DNA from 2 places in the Chelatococcus sp. HY11 genome. Region 1 is predicted to be linked to the other one. Evidence: riboswitches for the same ligand, from Rfam matches in the RefSeq annotation. Region 1 holds a riboswitch; the other holds the start of a gene.
What was found. Region 1 has a riboswitch for glycine ahead of gcvP (aminomethyl-transferring glycine dehydrogenase). Riboswitches for the same ligand answer to the same signal wherever they lie in the genome.

Region 1 (9,661 bases):
CGTGACGCCAAGGACGTCGAAGGCGCCTGCCATGTAGGAGGGCGCGCCGACCTCCCGGTTCGTCGGCCCGAAGATCGAGCGCACGGCCTGCTGGAGAATGAGGCTGATGCCCCAGGTCGCGAGCAGTGTTTCCAGCGGCCGGCCGTAGAGATGGCGGATGACCAGACGCTCGATGAGCGCCCCCACGCCGCCGGCGACCAGGAAAGCGAGCGGCAGGGCAACGGGCAACGACCAGTCGAACAGCCCCGGGAAACGGGTGCGGCAGATTTCCTGCACCACGAAGGTGGTGTAGGCGCCGATCATCACCATCTCGCCGTGCGCCATGTTGATGATGCCCATGACACCGAAGGTGATGGCGAGGCCGATGGCGGCGAGCAGCAGGACGGAGCCGAGTGACAGCCCGTACCAGATGTTCTGGACGGTGGCGGCGATGGCGAGCCGGCGGTCGATGGCGGCGATGGCGGTATCGGCGGCGAGCTTGAGCACCGGCGACCCGCGGCCCGCCACCTGGGTAAGCATGGAGCGCGCGTCCTGGTCGCCCCGCGCAGCGACGATATCGACGGCCGCGATGCGATCGGCATCCGCGATGCCGTCGGCGGTCAGGAAAATGGCGGCCTGGGCCTGAAGCAGCGCCTGTTTCACGCTGCTGTCACGTTCGGTCGCGATGGCCTTGGCGAGAGCGGGCAATGTCGCCGCGTCGCGGGAGCGGAAGACGGCTTCGGCCGCCTGGCGCCGTTTGGACGCTTCCGGCGACATCAGCGTCAGCGTGCCGACCGCCGCCTCCACCGCGCGCCGCACGCGGTTGTTGAGACGCACAGGCCTGAGACCGGTCGGAGCCGGTGTCACGGCGTCGCCGGTGGCCGCGTCGCGGAAGGTTCCGCTCGCATCCCTGTAGAAGACGGCCTTGTCCGATGGACGGTAGAGCAGGCGGTTGTCGCCGAGCGCGTTTAGCACGGCTTCCGCGGTTGGTGCGCCGCTCTCGGCGACGGCCGCGACGCCTTTCTCAATATCCCCGTAGTTGTCTGTGGCGAGAGTGGCGAAGGCCGCGCGCGTTTCCTGCGCCAAGGCCGGCTGCACGATGGCGGCCACGAGGATGCCAAGAAGCGATAAAAGCCTGATCAGTGACGACATGGGATCGAGCCCGCCCAGCCTTTCGTGGATAGCAGCGTCATCGCATGGAGAGTTTGGGTTCCCTCTCCCCGGCGGGGAGAGGGGACAGGGTGAGGGGGAACATGCCCTTCCGCGAAGGGGAACAAGTCTCTCTGCGGAGGGAATTTCCCCTCACCCGGCCGCTTTTTGGCCGACCCTCTCCCCGCCGGGGAGAGGTGAAGAGCCGCTCCGGCCTATGCGCTCCCCTGCACGATTGGGAGAGCGCGTTCCGGTCACTTCGCCGCGGCCTGGGCGCCCTGGCCGCCGCACTTGCCTGTCTTCACGTTGAAATTGCCGCAAGACATGGGCGCTCTCCAGTCGGAGATCAGGTCCTTGGACCCTTCGAGGTAGTCGGACCATTCGTCGCCGACGACGAGGCCGGGCGTCTGCGACACGATGTTGAACTGGCCGTTGTCCTGGATCTCGCCGATCAGTACGGGCTTCGTGATGTGGTGGTTCGGCATCATCGCCGAGAAACCGCCGGAGAGATTGGGCACGGACACACCGATGAGCGCATCGATGACCTTGTCCGGATCCGTGGAACCCGCCTTCTCGACGGCCTTCACCCACATGTTGAAGCCGATGTAGTGCGCTTCCATCGGATCGTTGGTCACGCGCTTGTCGTTCTTGGTGAAGGCCTTCCACGCCTTGATGAACGCGGCGTTCTCCGGCACGTCGACGGACTGGAAATAGTTCCAGGCGGCGAGATGGCCGACGAGCGGCTTGGTGTCGATGCCGGCCAGTTCTTCCTCGCCGACCGAGAACGCGACGACCGGAATGTCCGTCGCCTTGATGCCCTGGTTGGCGAGTTCCTTGTAGAACGGCACGTTGGCATCGCCATTGATCGTCGAGACAACGGCGGTCTTCTTGCCGGACGAGCCGAATTTCTTGATGTCGGCCACGATCGTCTGCCAGTCGGAATGTCCGAAAGGCGTGTAGTTGATCATGATGTCTTCGGCCTTGACGCCTTTCTGCTGGAGATAGGCCTCCAGGATCTTGTTGGTCGTGCGCGGATAGACATAGTCCGTGCCCGCCAGGACCCAGCGCTGTACGCCTTCGTTCTCCATCAGGTAGTCGACAGCCGGAATGGCCTGCTGGTTCGGGGCCGCGCCGGTGTAGAAGATGTTGCGCGAGGATTCCTCGCCTTCATACTGCACCGGATAGAACATGATGCCGTTCAGTTCCTCGAAGACTGGAAGAACTGATTTACGGGATACCGAGGTCCAGGCACCGAAGACTGCGGCGACCTTGTCCTTCGTCAGAAGTTCGCGGGCCTTTTCGGCAAAGAGCGGCCAGTTCGACGCGGGATCGACGACCACCGCCTCCAGCTTCTTGCCGAGGACCCCGCCTTTCTTGTTCTGCTCTTCGATGAGCATCAGCATCACGTCTTTCAGCGTCGTTTCGCTGATCGCCATCGTGCCGGACAAGGAATGAAGGACACCGACCTTGATGGTGTCGTCTGCGGCGTGAGGGGCTCCCCCTGAAATCGCCAGGCCTGCTGCAAGAGCAAGGGCGGCGCATGCACGTCTCAAGCCATTCTTCATGTTTGACGTCTCCCACCTCGGGATTGTTTGGCGGGGGAAATCTCGCAAGGCTTGTGCCAGCGGATGGGAAATAGGTGTGGAGCCTCTTCTTCTATAGGAAATGCTGTCCACGGCCGGCTCGCGCGGCAAACCCTGAAACGACCTGTAAATTGGCTTGGCTGAATTTTAGGCAGCATCGATCTGAGGCACAAAAAACGACTATAAATTATGCATTCTGGATGATGCTTGGGCGTAAGCTCAACGATAGACCTGCAGTTTTGGGCAATTACAGCGACCCGGTAGAGGTACGTACACGAATTTGTGATCGCGAGGTTGGGGGCGGCCTGCTCATGAGGTCTCGTGTAGCCGAACGGGAGTATCTTTGTCTTGAACGTATTATAAAGTATTTATATCGGTGTTGTCCGAGATATTTTGTTTATTACATCGGTGAATAATTATTTTGCATGCGCGGAGTAAATTTAGAATTTATCTAAACTGGGGTATAGTTTTTTTTATTGCGATGGGCGCGTTGCTTTCTCGTTTGAAATATGACCATTTCCGATTTGCGCGCGATGACGTTGCGGGTGCGGGGCCGGGATTCGGTGCCGTATTCCCAACCGGCGTCAGTGTGAAGTGAGAAGAGGCTGTCGTCGCGCAATTGGCGGCGGCAGTCATGGATCAACGGCGGAATGGAAAGAGTCAGGAGGAGTTCATGTCCATCAATCGGATCGCCAGGATTGCTTGCCTCGCCGGCATTGCAGGTCTTTCCGCAGGCTTCTCCACGGCGGCTTCGGCTGCGGAAGAAGTAACGCTCTACACGACCCGTGAGCCCGGCCTGATCAAGCCGCTGCTCGACGCCTTCACTGAGAAGAGCGGGATCCAGGTCAAGACGCTGTTCGTCAAGGACGGCCTTGCTGAGCGCGTGGCGACTGAAGGCGCGAACTCACCGGCCGACGTCCTGATGACGGTCGATTTCGGCAATCTCATCGATCTCGTCGACAAGGGCGTCGTGCAGCCCGTGAAGTCTGACGCGCTGAATGCGGCGATCCCCGCCAATCTGCGTGACGCGGATGGCCGCTGGTTCGCGCTGTCGACGCGCGCGCGCGTGCTTTATGCCTCCAAGGATCGCACGGATCTCAAGTCGTTCACCTATGAGGACCTGGCCGATCCCAAGTGGAAGGGCAAGGTTTGCATCCGCGCCGGTCAGCATCCCTATAACACGGCTCTCATCGCCAACATGATCGCCAAGGACGGCGCGGCGAAGACTGAGGAATGGTTGAAAGGTGTGAAGGCCAATCTCGCGCGCAAGGCCGGCGGCGGCGATCGTGATGTCGCACGCGATATTCTCGGCGGCATCTGTGATGTGGGCCTCGCCAATTCTTATTATGTCGGCCTGATGCGCTCGGGCGCCGGCGGGCCGGACCAGGTCAAGTGGGGCGAAGCCATCAACGTCATCCTGCCGACCTTCGAGAAGGGCGGCACGCATGTGAACGTGTCCGGCGCGGCTGTCGCCAAGAACGCCCCGCATGCGGCCAACGCCGTGAAGCTCATCGAATTCCTGGCGTCGGATGACGCGCAGGAGCTCTATGCCAAGGCGAACTTCGAGTACCCGGTCAAGGCCGGTGTGAAGGCGGATCCGATCATCGCCAGTTTCGGCGAGCTCAAGATCGATCCGGCCGAGCTCACCGCCATCGGCAAGAACCGCAAGGCCGCCAGCGAACTCGCCGACAAGGTCGGCTTCGATAACTGATCGTGACGCGCCCCTCCCTGTTGCGGGGAGGGAGCCGCGCCATGTTCAAGCCGCGGCCCTGCGCAAGGGCTGCGGCTTCGTGCTGTATCAGAGCCCTCTGAATGTTTATCGGGTCTTCCGCACCTACCAATCGGACCGGCGTGACATACGGCCGGGCAGCGGCGCGTGCCGGCACGCGCGGGCCGCACGGGCGCGGCTGGCTTTTCGCGGGGATGGCTGTCGCTCTTGTCGCGCTGGCCCCGATCCTTGCCATCGTGGCGGTTGCCGGCGGCGCGGCGGAGAGCGTCTGGCCACATCTTGTTGCTTATGTCTTGCCTGAGGCCATTCGCCAGACGGCCATGCTGGTGACGGGGGTCGGTATCCTCGTCATCGTCATGGGAACGTGCCTCGCGTGGCTCGTCGTCGCGTATGATTTTCCCGGCCGCCGCTTGCTGGAATGGGCACTGCTGCTGCCGCTCGCGATGCCGACCTATATTGTCGCCTATGTCTATCTCGACGTGCTGCACCCCATCGGCCCCGTGCAGAGCGTCCTGCGCACGGTGCTTGGGATCACCAACCCGCGCGATCTGAGCTTTCCCGACGTTCGCTCGATGGGCGGATGCATCATTCTCCTCAGCTTCGTTCTCTACCCCTATGTCTATGCCTCGGTACGGGCGACCTTCCTCGTGCAGGCCGGCGGGGTGGTCGAGGCTTCGCATTCCCTCGGTGCGGGACGTTTCCGAACCTTCCTGTCCATCGCGGTCCCCCTGGCCCGTCCGGCGATCGTGGCGGGAGCCACGCTTGCTCTCCTTGAAACCCTGAACGATATCGGTGCGTCGGAATTTCTCGGCGTCAGAACGCTGACGGTGTCAATCTACGCGACCTGGATCAACCGCTCGAGCCTCGCCGGCGCGGCGCAGATCGCATTGTTCATGCTCGCCGTCGTCATCACCCTCGTCGTGATCGAGCGCATCGTTCGCCGGCACGCCGACTACGCCGATGCCGAGCCCGGGAGGCTCAAGCCAAAGCAGCTCACGGGGTGGGCCGCCATGGCCGCGATGTCCATCGCCGCGCTGCCGGTCCTCGTCGGCTTCGTCGTTCCCGTGCTGCACCTGTGCAACGAGGCCTACAAGCGCCTGCGTTTCGCTGGCTTCTCGCACAGCCTCGTGGATGCGATCCGCAATACCGCCTCCCTCGCGCTCGTCGCGACCGCCGTGACACTCGCGCTCGGCGCCTGTGTGATTGTCGCGCTGCGGCTCGCCGCCCACCGCAGCCCGAGTGACGTGCGGCGCGCCGGGCTGGCGGCGCGGGTCGCAAGCCTAGGCTACGCGGTGCCCGGTACCGTCCTCGCCATCGGCCTGATGGTGCCCCTCGCCACCATCGACAACACGATCGACGCGGCTTTGCGCGCGAGCTTCGGCATTTCGACGGGACTGATCCTTTCGGGAACGGTCGTTGCCCTGATCTATGCCTATGCCGCGCGCTTTCTCGCTCTCGCTGTGGGTGGACTGGAGGCGGGGCTCGCGAAAGTGCCGCTCACCCTCGATGATGCGGCGCGAACGCTTGGCGCCCATTCCGGCGGGCTGATCAGGCGCATTCATCTGCCGCTTCTGTGGCCGGCGATCGCCTCCGCCGCCATTCTCATTTTCGTCGATTGCATGAAGGAGCTGCCAGCCACCCTGTTGCTGCGGCCGCTTGACTTTGAGACGCTCGCAACCCAGCTCTACGCGGAGGCCTCACGCGGTACCTATGAGGATGGGGCGATTGCGGCCCTTCTCATTGTCCTTGTCGGCTTCCTTCCGGTGGTGTGGCTGGCACGGCTCAGCCGTCATGGCTTTGTGCGGTCGCGCCGTGCGACATCGGGTCGTGCCGACGATATTGATGGGGACTTGTCCGCCGGGCGCCAACCTGGCTTTTGACTTCCTGGCTGTTTTGAGTAGCTTGCAGCCGGCAGCAGCGGGAGAGACTCGGCCTTTGGGTCGAGCGCCGAAGGAGCAACCGCCCCGGAATCTCTCAGGCAAAAGGACCGCTGCCGCGCGACTACATCTGGAAAGAGAGGCCCGGAGCCCAGCGCTTCGTGCATCCGCCGACGGGATAACGCTCTCAGGCAAAGAAACAGATGGGGCACCACGGAGGCCGCGAGGCCGAAGGCGGTAAGCCATGGTCCGGCGAGATCCCGGTGATCTCCGGTCCATGATTTGCTTCCTGAGGCGCGAGGTCCTTCCGGGTCCGCCATTCTGAGCCGCCTGACCCTGCGCCCGAGGTGTTATTGATGACCGATCCCGAATTTCTCCTCAGCCGGACAGGCTCCGGCTTCGCCCGCCGCCATATCGGTCCGTCCGCGGCCGATATCGCCTCGATGCTGCAAACCGTCGGCGGAGGTAGTCTGGGCGGCCTCATCAATGAGACGCTTCCCCGTGCCATCCGGCAGGAAAAGCCGCTCGATTTCGGGCGTGGACTTACGGAGCGCGAGGCGCTTGCCGAGCTCGGCCGGGTTGCGGCGCAGAACGAGGTTTTCACCTCGCTTATTGGACAGGGCTACTACGGCACGCTGCTGCCGGCTGTGATCCAGCGCAACATCCTTGAGAACCCGGCCTGGTATACGGCCTACACGCCTTACCAGCCGGAGATCAGCCAGGGCCGGCTCGAGGCCCTGGTCAATTTCCAGACCCTGATTGCCGATCTGACGGGCCTCGACGTAGCCAATGCCTCGCTGCTGGATGAGGGCACGGCCGCCGCCGAAGCCATGGCCATGGCCAAGCGCGTTGCGAAATCGAAGGCCAATGCCTTCTTCGTCGATGCCGGATGCCATCCGCAGACCATCGCCGTCATCCGTACCCGCGCGGAGCCGCTCGGCTGGAAGGTCATCGTCGGCGATCCTGAAAAGGATCTTGATCCTGCCGCCGTCTTCGGCGCCATCTTCCAGTATCCCGGCACTGACGGCCATGTGCGCGATCTTCGCCAGACGATCGCAGCGGTCAAGGGCGCTGGCGGCATCGCCGTGGTGGCGGCTGATCTGCTCGCTTTGACCCTTCTTGCCTCTCCGGGTGACCTTGGCGCTGATCTGGCGATCGGCACCAGCCAGCGCTTCGGCGTGCCGATGGGCTTCGGCGGCCCGCACGCCGCCTTCATGGCGACCCGCGACGCCTACAAGCGCTCGTTGCCCGGCCGCCTTGTCGGCGTATCCGTGGATGCGCGCGGCGCGCCGGCCTATCGTCTGGCACTGCAGACGCGCGAGCAGCACATCCGCCGTGAGAAGGCGACGTCCAATATCTGCACGGCGCAGGTTCTGCTCGCCGTCATCGCCTCCATGTATGCCGTCTATCACGGCCCCGAGGGCCTGAAGGCGATCGCTGAGAGCGTCCACGCCAAGGCCGCGCGCCTGGCGGCGGGCCTGTCGCAGATCGGGCATGCGGTCGAGCAGGGCGCCTTTTTCGACACGGTCACCGTCCGGGCCGGCAGCCGGCGGGACGAGATCATCGCCCGCGCCCGCGAGGCCCGGATCAATCTACGCGTCTATCCCGGTGAAGAGGGACGCATCGGCATCAGCCTCGACGAGACCACGACCGATGCGACGGTCGAGGCCGTATGGGCTGCCTTCGGCGGCACCATGAGCTACGGCAGCGTGCTTTCCGAGGCCAAGCTGCCGCAGGCCCTGCTGCGCCAGTCGCCTTATCTGACGCATCCGGTGTTCCATCGTTATCGCTCCGAGACGGAGCTTCTGCGCTACATGCGCAAGCTCTCCGACAGGGATCTCGCGCTCGACCGCGCCATGATTCCCCTCGGGTCCTGCACCATGAAGCTGAACGCCACGGCGGAGATGATCCCGATCACCTGGCCGGGCTTTTCCTCGCTCCATCCCTTCGTGCCGGCCGAGCAGGCGAAAGGGTATGCCGCGATGATCCGCGACCTCGAGGCCAAGCTCGCCGAGGTGACGGGTTATGACGCGGTTTCGCTGCAGCCGAATTCCGGCGCGAACGGCGAATATGCGGGGCTTCTCGCCATCCGCGCCTACCACCAAAGCCGGGGCGAGGGACACCGCCGCGTCTGCCTCATCCCGTCATCCGCCCATGGCACCAATCCGGCCTCTGCGCAGATGGTCGGCATGGAGGTCGTGGTCGTCGCCTGTGACGCCTCCGGCAATGTGGATCTCGCCGATCTCACCGCCAAGGCCGAGGCGCATCGCACCGACCTTGCCGCGATCATGATCACTTATCCTTCGACGCACGGCGTGTTCGAGGAGCATATTCGCGATATCTGCGACGTGGTGCATGCCAACGGCGGTCAGGTCTATCTCGATGGCGCCAATCTCAACGCGCAGGTCGGACTGTCGCAGCCGGGTAAGTATGGCGCCGATGTCAGCCACCTCAACCTGCACAAGACCTTCTGCATCCCGCATGGCGGCGGCGGCCCCGGCGTCGGCCCCATTGGCGTGAAGGCGCATCTGGCGCCGTTCCTGCCGGGCCATCCCGAGCGCGCCGATCTCGGCGGGGTTGTCGGACCGGTCTCGGCAGCACCCTTCGGCTCGGCGTCGATCCTGCCGATCTCCTGGACCTATATGCTGATGATGGGCGGCGAGGGGCTCGAACTGGCGACGTCGGTCGCGATCCTTAACGCCAATTACATCGCCTCGCGCCTCGGCGCGTATTATCCCGTGCTCTACGCGGGCAACAACGGCCGGGTCGCGCATGAATGCATCCTCGACCTGCGCCCGCTTAAGGAGACATCGGGCGTTACCGTCGACGACGTCGCCAAGCGTCTGATCGACTTCGGCTTCCACGCGCCGACCATGAGCTTCCCCGTACCGGGCACGCTGATGATCGAGCCGACGGAATCGGAATCGAAATACGAGCTCGACCGGTTCATCGATGCGATGATCGCCATTCGCGGCGAGATTCGCGCTGTGGAGGAGGGCCGCTGGCCGGTGGCGGAGAGCCCGCTGCGCAATGCCCCGCATACGGTGCACGACCTCGCCGACGACAACTGGAACCGTCCCTACAGCCGGACGGAAGGCGTGTTCCCGATGGGCACCCAGCGTCAGGACAAGTACTGGTCGCCGGTCAACCGCGTCGACAACGCCTATGGCGACCGCAACCTCGTCTGCTCGTGCCCTCCGATGGAGGACTACCAGCAGGCGGCGGAGTAGGGGTTGGACGTTCGGCGCCACGGCGCCATGCCGGCGCGGTCGAAGGCCGCGCCGGGAGAATTATGTCACTGTGCTCGATAGCGCGTAGGGCTTATGGATTCCCTTCCCGGCGCT
Region 2 (9,661 bases), 290 kb from region 1:
TGTCCCGCCGTGGTGCACGAGGAACATCCGATCAGCGAGCCCGTGACTCGCGAGGCTTTCCACGATGGCGGTCGTGTTGTCCGAGAATCCGTGGAAAACGATGCGCTGTAGCCCGGCCGCGAGGATAGCGTGCACGGTCTCCCGGAGAGCGCGCCCTTTCGCCGGGTCTGCCGACACAGCGAGCTTCCGACCCGGCAGCGCACCGGCAGCAGCCCGTATGCCGAACCACTCCTTGTGAAAGACGTGGAGAACGTGGTGGAAGCCAGGAATGTCATGGGCATAGCGGGTGTCAGACCGGGCGTTCCAGAGACTGAAAGGTGACGCACTATCCGTGACCAGCGCGCCCTGCTGGTTCGGCTGCGCATCCGCTTCGCGGGGCCTCTTCCGTCCGAGGGTAGCGCCCAGCGTCGCATCCAGCCGCTGGCGCGTGGCGCGCGCCTCCCTCATCTCGCCGATGAGGCGCTCGAGATGGGCATTGCGCTCGGAGAGATCATGAACGCGGGCCTGGGCCGCGCTATCGAAGCTTCCTGACGGATCGGGCAGCCCGTTCAGCAGGCTTCTGAGCTGATCCAAGGTGTTGGGAAGCGCCAGTACGTGAAGTTGGTCGAGATCAACTGGTCTTTCGCGCGGCTCGGAGGCTTTGCGATAGGTGAGACGCCCCTGCCTGCCCTCATCAGGTGGAGCAAGTATATAGACTCCATGCTGGTCGGTGACACCTTCGGTGACCGAGACATCCCACAATGCAGCGGCATAGTCCGCGAAGGCATGAACCCAGCAGCCCGCATGCCAGTTGTTCTGAAAGAGCGTGGCGGCCACGAGACGGTTCTCGATGAGGACGAGACGTCCCTCCCGTTCCAGCCGCGCCGCCATCTGGCTGATCAGCTCGCGTGCCTGGTCCTCGCTGTTGTGGATCAGGACCGAGATTGTAAAAATGATGTCAAAGCATTCGCCGGGAAAAGCAGCCTCGACTGTGTCCGCCACGCGAACGCGGTCTCGAATCACATCCGCCAGCGCCGGTGGCGGCGTGGCGAGCAGATCTGCGACCATGGCCGATGAAAAATCATAGCCGTGGTAGGCAATGCCCTCCAGGGTGCTTATGGGGCCCGCGAGTCGGCCAAACCCGCAACCGAAGTCGAGCACGCGAAGCGGCCTGTCGAGATTTCGCCGGCATCGCTCCTGCTCAAGATATGACAGGAGCCAATCTTCCTGTCGCCTATAAGCGCTATTGCCAGTCTCTATCCTGTAGGCCTGCTGCCGCTGATAATCGCGCCCAGCCTTTTCTTTCCAATATTTTCTATTGGCGATGTTCATGTCATCTATCACAATTATTTTTATGAAAAAAAGGAAAATAATTCTTTGATCAAATATTTATACACTATGAACGACATGCTCGCGACATGGCAAGATGTTTTTCAATATTCGTTCCTCACCCTGGAGAGAGCCGGGTGCCGCGCGGCAGGCCACGGGGTGGTTTGACCACAGCGCTCGCGTATGGCTCTTTGTTCGCATCCAACCTATGCAGGAACGCTGATGAACTGGCAGGGAGATCGTGAATGGTTGTGATGGCTCGAGACCGGCATCCTCTCAGGCCGGCCCTTCGGAGCGGTGCAATCGCTTTGGCAGTCGGCCTTGCCCTGGCGGGCTGCTCCTCCTCTTCCGGGACATCGGGTGGCGGCACTTCGGTCGGCAATTTTCTCCTCTATGGTGGTGCGACAGTCCCACCGGAGGCGGCCGTGCCAGAGTATGAAGTCGTCTGCCCCAAAGTCGACATCACCGAGGGCGGATCGGCTATCCGGGTCGGCGGCGAGAACGCGCGCTATCAGATCTCCATCACCGATGTCGCCCGTGAATGCACCATGACCGGCGATGGCGGCTATCAGCTGAAAGTCGGCGTCGAAGCGCTCGCGCTCCTCGGCTCTGGCGGCAATGTCGGCCGCGTCACCGCCCCAGTGCATTTCACGGTCAAGCGCGGCAATACCGTCCTTGCCAATCGCACGCGCACGACAGGCGTTGCTTTCGCCCCCGGCGAATCACAAGCCGCCTTTACGGTCGTCGAGGATGGTATCGCTGTTCCGCCCGGCGAAGGCGAGGTTACCATCATGGTTGGCCTTGGCAGTGCCCCGGCACAGGCTCGCGTGGGTCGCCGCTGAAGCAGCGCCAGAACCAGGGCGGGCTTTTTCGCCACCGGATCGCGGAGCTGCAAAGAATCAGTGTTCCTCCGCGCTTCGGGGAAGCACGATACGAAAGCGGAAACGCTCTCGGCAATCGCCGATTGACAGATCGGGCCGAGGCCTTATGACGGTCTCTGTCGTTCATCCCTGCGGAAGAGCCCGGACCTCAACTATGGTTCGGCGCCGAAGGCGCAACCACCCCGGAAACGCTCAGGCACAAGGGACCGCGCGGGATTTGACACTCTGGAAAGCGGGCCGCCCTCGTGGGCTGCCCCACCGACGGGGGTAATCGCTTGATGGCGCATGGCGCCGTCCAGGCGGGAAATCTCTCAGGTCCACAGACAGAGGGGGTGCGCATGGATCCGGTTTCCGTTGGGACCGGATGCCCTTTTGGGCAATTATAACCATGAGCGTCCCTTTGTTGTGGAAGGATCTGGAATGGCGGGCCAGTCGAACGACGATATCCCCTTGCGTACTCCGCTCTATGAGCGGCACGTTGCCCTTGGCGCCCGCATGGCGCCCTTTGCCGGCTATGAAATGCCGATCCAATACGGCAAGGGCATCCTGCACGAGCACCTTCATACCCGGGCGGCGGCTGGGTTGTTCGATGTCTCGCATATGGGCCAGGCGCTTCTCGTGGGGCCGGACCACGCGACGACCGCGGCGGCGCTTGAGGCCCTCGTTCCCGCGGACATCGCGGCGCTGGGGCTTGGTCGCCAGCGCTATACGCAGCTCCTCAACGAGCAGGGCGGTATTCTTGACGATCTCATGGTCTCGCGCGGGCCGGACCCGGCCGACGATGGCAAGCTTGTGCTCGTCGTCAACGCGGGCTGCAAGGAGTCCGATTACGTCCACCTCGATATGAACCTGTCGGACAGCGTGAAGCTCCAGCGCAACGACGACCGCGCGCTGCTGGCTCTCCAGGGGCCTCAGGCGGCCGCCGTCCTCACACGCTATGATGAAGCCGCCTCGGCGATGGGCTTCATGACCGTCGCATCCCTGACCATCGGCGGCATACCAGCGTTTGTTTCGCGCTCCGGCTATACCGGCGAGGATGGGTACGAGATCTCGGTCGCCAACAATGACGCGGTGGCGCTCTGGGATCTGCTCATGAGCCAACCCGAGGTTGAGCCCGTGGGTCTCGGCGCGCGGGATTCGTTGCGGCTGGAGGCCGGCCTCTGCCTCTACGGGCACGACATCAACCAGGAGACCTCGCCTGTCGAGGCCGGGCTGACCTGGTCTATCCAGAAGCGCCGCCGCAGCGATGGCGGCTTCCCCGGCTATCGGCGCATCGCGGGCGAGCTGGCGGAAGGGCCGCTGCGCCAACGCGTCGGCATCCTGCCCCAGGGCCGTGCGCCGGCGCGGGAGGGCACCCAGATCCTGGACGCCAGGGGCGAACTCATCGGCGAGGTCACCTCGGGCGGCTTCGGACCGACAGCGGAAGGCCCCATCGCCATGGGCTATGTTGTCCGCGACTTCGCCGCTGTGGGAACGGATATCCAGTTGTCCGTGCGCGGCAAGCTTCTTCCTGCCAGCATCGTTCCTCTTCCCTTTGTCGCTCATCGCTACAAACGCTGATCAACAGAAGACTTTCCGGAGACAGATATGACGACGCGTTATTCCAAGGACCATGAATATGTCCGCCTCGAGGGCGACACGGCGACGGTCGGCATCACCGACTACGCCCAGGAGCAGCTCGGCGATGTGGTTTTCATTGAACTGCCCGAAGTCGGCAAGGTCTTCGCCAAGGGTGACGATGCCGCGGTGGTGGAGAGCGTGAAGGCGGCGAGCGAAGTCTATGCGCCGCTCGCGGGTGAGGTGGTCTCCATCAATTCGGAGCTCGAAGAAGCCCCCGGGACCATCAACGAGGATCCTGCCGGCAAGGGATGGTTCTTCAAGATGAAGCTCGCCGATCCGACCGAGTTCGAAACTCTGATGAGCGAGAGCGATTACGAGGACTTCCTGAAGTCGATCAGCTGATCGCCCGGCAATTCATTGCCAGTGAGGTCATCTGTGATGACAGACAAACCCCGGCTTACGCCGGGGTTTTTTGTCAGGGCTGCATCCAAGCGCGGCAATTGCCAACCTGGCCATCTGCATCGTGACGCGCATCGCCCGACCTGCAAATGATGTCGGCCCATGAAAAAAGCCCAGCTCCGTTGGGCGGAGCCGGGCTTTCTGTTCAAGCCGGAGCGAGGCGCTCAGGCGCTATCAGTTGAGCTTCGAACGGAGGTCCGCAAGGCTCGATGCGAAGATCGACGCGCCCTTCTCACCCCGGACCGCATCCTTCAAGACCGTCTCGGATGCCTTCAGGGCAGCATCGATGGCAGCCGCCCGCACTTCGGCGGTGGCCTGGGCCTCAGCCTGGGCGATCTTCGCCTCAGCGGATGCCGTGCGGCGCGCCACGAAATCGCTCATGCGCTGGCTGGCCTCGGCGGCGACGCGCTCAGCTTCTACCTTGGCATTCGCAACGATATCGGCAGCTTCCTTTTCCGCCGCAGCCCGCTTCGCCTGGTATTCCTTAAGAAGAGCCTCGGCTTCCGCACGGAAGCGTGTAGCCTCGGCCAGCTCATCGGAAATGCGCTTGGCGCGCGCGTCCAGCCCGGCGACGATCGCACGACCGCCGCCCAGATAGATCGCCAGAACGAGAAAGAGAATGAACGCGACGGCAGCCCAGAAAGTAGCGTCCATGACCTTATCCCTTCATCGCTGTCTTGACGGCCGCGGAGACCTGCTCCTGAGGAGGCTTGTCCCCTAGCACGCGCTGAAGGATCGCGTCGGCCGCGTCCGTGGCGATGCCCTCGACATGGGTCAGCGCCGCCGACTTGGTCTCGGAAATCACCTTCTCGGCCGCAGCAAGCTTCTCGGCCAGGGCGGCGTCGAGCTCGCGGCGCCTGGCATCCGTCTCGGCCTGCAGACGCTGGTGCGTCTCGGCTGCGATCGCCTGCGAACGGGACTTCGCATCGGACAGTGCCGCCTCATAGGCGAGGCCAGCCGCTTCGGCTTCCTTCTTGGCGGCGATCGCCTCGTGAAGGTCGCCCTGAATCTTGTCGTGCCGCTGCGCAATAGTTCCGCCGATGCGCGGCAGAGCCACTTTCGCGAGGAACCAGTAAAGCAGAGCGAATGTCACCGCCAACCAGAACAGCTGGGACGCAAACGTCTCGGCTTGGAACGGCGGGAATGCGCCGCCGCCATGGGCTTCGGCTCCAGTCGTGACCGGTTCGGCCATTCGTCAACTCCGCATCGCGCGATGACCCCCGGAAACAAGTTCCGAAGGTCTGGTCGCCATCACTCGAATATCGCTTCGCCTCAGACGGCGAAGAGCAGCAGCAGCGCGACGAGAAGCGAGAAGATGCCAAGAGCTTCCGTCAGCGCGAAGCCGAGGAGCAGGGTCGGGCGCTGGCCATCGGCCGCAGACGGGTTGCGCAGCGCGCCGGCGAAGAACTGACCGAAGAGATTGCCGAGGCCAATGGCGGCGCCGGCCATACCGAGACACGCGAGACCCGCGCCGATGTACTTTGCTGCAACAGGATCCATCTTTAGTGCTCCTTGGGAGATGGCGGAAAAACCGGCCGGCGTATCAGTGGCCGGGATGCAGGGCGTCGTGCAGATAAATGCTTGTCAGCACGGCGAAGACATAGGCCTGCAGGACCGCGACGAGCACCTCAAGCGCAGTCAATGCGACAGTGAAGATGAGCGGCAGAGGCGACAGAATGGCGAGGAAGCCCTGGGCCAGCAGGATCGTGACGAAGCCCGCGAAGATCTTGAGGGCGATGTGTCCCGCCAGCATGTTGGCGAAAAGACGAACGGCAAGGCTGATCGGGCGGGACAGGAAGGAGACGACCTCGACCGCGACGAGCAGCGGCAGGAGCCAGCCGGGCACGCCCGACGGCACGAAGAGCTTGAGGAAGCCCATGCCATGCTTGGCGAAGCCATAGACGATCACCACACCGATGACGAGGAGCGACAGCGCGCCCGTGACGACGATCTGGCTGGTCACGGTGAAGGAGTACGGCAGCAAGCCCAGCACGTTCGCCATCAGAATGAAACTGAAGAGTGAGAACACGAAAGGCAGGAAGACCATGCCGTCCTTGCCGGCGGACTGTCGAACCGTATTGGCTACGAACTCGTAGGTCAGCTCGCCAAGATTCTGGAGCCGGCCCGGCACCATCGAGCGCTGGCTCGACGTGAGCAGCAGGAAGACGATGACGATCGCCACCGACGCAACCATGAAGGCCGCAGAATTGGTGAAGTGAATCGGCGACTCACTGATGTGGAAAAGCGGACCCGAAAGGGGCTTAATCTGGAACTGTTCGGTGGGACTGGCCATTGGCCGCTCGGCTCCCGCTTCCATGTCCGCGCCGGATAACCGACGCGCTCCGCCTAACCAAAGACCAGGATCGCTACTTCTTCGATCCCGACCCCACGAACCCGGCCGCGCGCATAACGTTCATCACGCCCGCCGCGAAACCGAGCAATAGAAGGATCATTAGTCCCCACGGCTTGGTGCCGAAGAACTGATCCACGCCCCACCCAAGGGCCGCCCCGACGATGACGCCGGACGCGAACTCCCCGGCAAGCCGCATGGCGCTTCCGATCGACGAGGCGTCAGCCTTGCCACCGGCACCACCCTCCCCCGAAGAGGATTGGCTTGCCTTCTCCGCCACAGCGAGCCTGTCACCAAGATCATGGAGCCGCTTGGCGAGCTCCTGATCCCTGGATCCTGCCGGGCCGTTCGTCCCGGATGGCGGCGGCTTATCACCTGCCATGGCAGATCCCTAGGAATGACGGCGCACAATGGCGCAGCTAGATGAGATCCATGTAGACAAACGTCAAGCCGGCACTCTTGTTAAGGGTGTCGGCGCGAAGTTCAAGGCTCCATGAACGCGGCGCACAATAGTGAGCGACCGGGAGAGTGTCAAGAATGCGGCGAAAAACGATAAGCCGTTGATACCATTGCGACAATTTCAACTTTTGCGAGACCCGGGAGAAATACTTTCCTCCCTCACCAACATTAGCTCGCCTCAAGGATGCGTTCAGCGACCTCAAGATCCACCGAGACCAGTTGGGAAACGCCGCGCTCGGCCATCGTCACGCCGAACAGCCGGTCCATCTGCGCCATGGTGATGGGATTGTGCGTGATGACGATGAAGCGTGTTTCCGTCTGCCGGGCCATGTCCCGCAAGAGCTGGCAATAGCGCTCGACATTGGCGTCATCGAGCGGCGCGTCCACCTCGTCCAGAACGCAGACAGGCGACGGGTTTGTGAGGAACACGGCGAAGATGAGGGCGGTCGCGGTCAGGGCCTGCTCGCCACCGGACAGGAGCGTCATCACCTGGGGCTTCTTGCCGGGCGGGCGCACGAGAATCTCCAGGCCCGCCTCCAGCGGATCGTCCGAATCAATCAGCGTCAGTTCGGCCGTGCCGCCCCCGAAAAGACTTGTGAACAAGCGCTGAAAATGGCCGTTCACAATGTCGAAGGCAGCCAGCAGGCGCTCCCGCCCCTCACGATTGAGGTTGCCTATCGCCTGGCGCAGGCGCCGAATCGCCTCCGTCAGGTCGCTGCGCTCGCCGCTGAGGCCGTCGCGCTTCTCCTCGGCCTCCGCCAATTCCAATTCGGCGCGCAGATTGACGGCGCCCAGCCGCTCACGATCCGCCTTGAGATCGACAAGCCTCGTTTCCACGGACTGCGCCTCCGGCAACCGCGAATCGAGGCCGACACCCGCCTGCTCATGCAAGGTGGCCGGTGAGGCCTCCAGCGTCTCGGCGACATCACGTGTCACCTCCGTGAGCTTGGCGCGAGCCGCCTCCAGGCGTGCCTCCGTTCCGGCGCGCGCCTCGCGGGCGGTCCCCAGTTCATCGAGTGCCGCCTTGGCGAGCCGGTCGGCCTCCACCAGCGCCGTCTCGGCCTCGGCAAGACGATCGGCCTCGGCCTGGCGCTTCTCCTCGGCCTCGGCGATCTCCGAAAGGAGCGCGCGGCGCCGCAACAGGAACGTGTCGGGCATGTCCGCGAGCTGTTCCAGCTCGGTCTCCGTGGCAGCGCGACGTTCGGCGAGTTCCTCGCTTGCCTCCGCGGCGCGCGTCGCACGCGCTGTCCAGGCGTCGATCTCGGCCGCGATCGCGGCGTGGCGTTGGCGGCGCAACTCGGCTTCGCGCTGCTGGCTCTGTGCCCTGGCCCTGATGTCAGCGGTCGCGCCACGCTGGGCGGCGACGATCGCCGCCGCGCTGTCGAGCCGGCCCTTGATCTCGGGCAGGGTATCGAGCGCGTCCAGTCCCGCCTCGATTTCCTCGATGCGGGCCTGCCCCTCCTCCTCCGCGGCACGAAGGCGGGTCCTTGCCTCGACAAGGCCGAGGCGGCGCGCCTCCGCCGCCGCCGCATGACGCTCAGCCGTCGTGAATGCCTCGCGTGCCCTGTCCATCTCGCGACGGGCGGCACGCTCCGCCTCGATCGCGGCCGCTTCCCGGCGGGCTGCCTCGGCGACACCCTCGCGCGCACCGCGCAATCCCTCGACCGCCTCATCCGCGGCGAGGCGCGCCTCGGCAGCCTCCACCTCGAGCTCGGCCAGGCGGTTGCGTTCGGCAAGGCGGCGTGCTGCAGGGGATGGCGCTTCGGCCGCAACGGTGAAGCCATCCCAGCGCCAGAGGTCGCCTTCGCGCGAGACAAGCCGTTGCCCGGGCTTCAGTGAAGGGCGCAGCCGTGCTCCGTCACGGCGCTCCACGACGCCGATCTGGCTCAGGCGACGGGCAAGCGCCGATGGTCCATCGACCCTGTCCGCCAGGGGCACCGCCCCGCCCGGAAGCGCCGGGTCTTCTCCCGCCATGGCGGAGACATCGGCCCAGTGCGAAGGCGCGGCGGAGGCGAGTGGAGCATCGAGATCCTCGCCGAGCGCGGCGGCAAGCGCGGCTTCGTAGCCTTTACTGACCGTGATGGCCTCTATGACACCCTGCCAGGGACCATCCGCCGGCGCCGCAACGAGCTTCGCGAGCGTCCGCGCCTCGGTGTCCAGACGCTGGGCGCGGCGCTCCATCTCAGCGGCGGGGCCGGCGACCTCGGCTTCGCGAGCGCGCGCCGTCTCAATAGTGACGCGTGCCTCCGCGACCCCTTCCTCGGCGAGAGAGGAACGCTCCTCGGCGAAAGCCAAGCCCTCGCGCAACGCCTCCAGGGCGTCCGCTCCACCCGCGCTGTCGTCCAACTCGGCCAGTTGGTCCTCGATCGCCCGTTGCTCATGCACGGCGCGCTCGACACGCGCCCGCTCGTCCCGCAATGACCGCTCGAAGGCCATGTGTTTGGCGCCGGTGTCCGCAAGCTCGGCCTGCAGGACGGCCAGCTCGCGCTCGGCGCCCGCCAGGCGTGCCTCCGCCGTCGCCAGTTCCGCCTTGAGAGCCTTGGCGGCGTCGCCTGTGTCGCCCGAGACAGCGCTGAGTTCGTCCTGTTCACCCCGCAGTTTCAGAAGCGTCATCGCGGCGTCGCTGCCGGAGGCCTGCTCGCGC

Region 2: it holds a riboswitch for glycine, as region 1 does, so the genes downstream of both, gcvT (glycine cleavage system aminomethyltransferase GcvT) here and gcvP (aminomethyl-transferring glycine dehydrogenase) in region 1, are expected to answer to the same signal.

The regions. Positions count from the first base shown of each region.
Region 1 covers NZ_JAHBRX010000001.1:1,822,250-1,831,910, reverse strand. Annotated here, with positions in the region: gene urtB (urea ABC transporter permease subunit UrtB) at 1-1,131, opposite strand, end outside; gene urtA (urea ABC transporter substrate-binding protein) at 1,383-2,693, opposite strand; gene KIO74_RS08485 (Fe(3+) ABC transporter substrate-binding protein) at 3,391-4,422, shown strand; gene KIO74_RS08480 (ABC transporter permease) at 4,524-6,320, shown strand; glycine riboswitch at 6,349-6,440, shown strand; gene gcvP (aminomethyl-transferring glycine dehydrogenase) at 6,674-9,547, shown strand.
Region 2 covers NZ_JAHBRX010000001.1:2,113,146-2,122,806, forward strand. Annotated here, with positions in the region: gene KIO74_RS09710 (class I SAM-dependent methyltransferase) at 1-1,311, opposite strand, end outside; gene KIO74_RS09715 (hypothetical protein) at 1,554-2,150, shown strand; glycine riboswitch at 2,312-2,408, shown strand; gene gcvT (glycine cleavage system aminomethyltransferase GcvT) at 2,610-3,749, shown strand; gene gcvH (glycine cleavage system protein GcvH) at 3,777-4,151, shown strand; gene KIO74_RS09730 (F0F1 ATP synthase subunit B family protein) at 4,383-4,862, opposite strand; gene KIO74_RS09735 (F0F1 ATP synthase subunit B family protein) at 4,867-5,400, opposite strand; gene KIO74_RS09740 (F0F1 ATP synthase subunit C) at 5,481-5,708, opposite strand; gene KIO74_RS09745 (F0F1 ATP synthase subunit A) at 5,752-6,501, opposite strand; gene KIO74_RS09750 (AtpZ/AtpI family protein) at 6,575-6,940, opposite strand; gene smc (chromosome segregation protein SMC) at 7,186-9,661, opposite strand, start outside.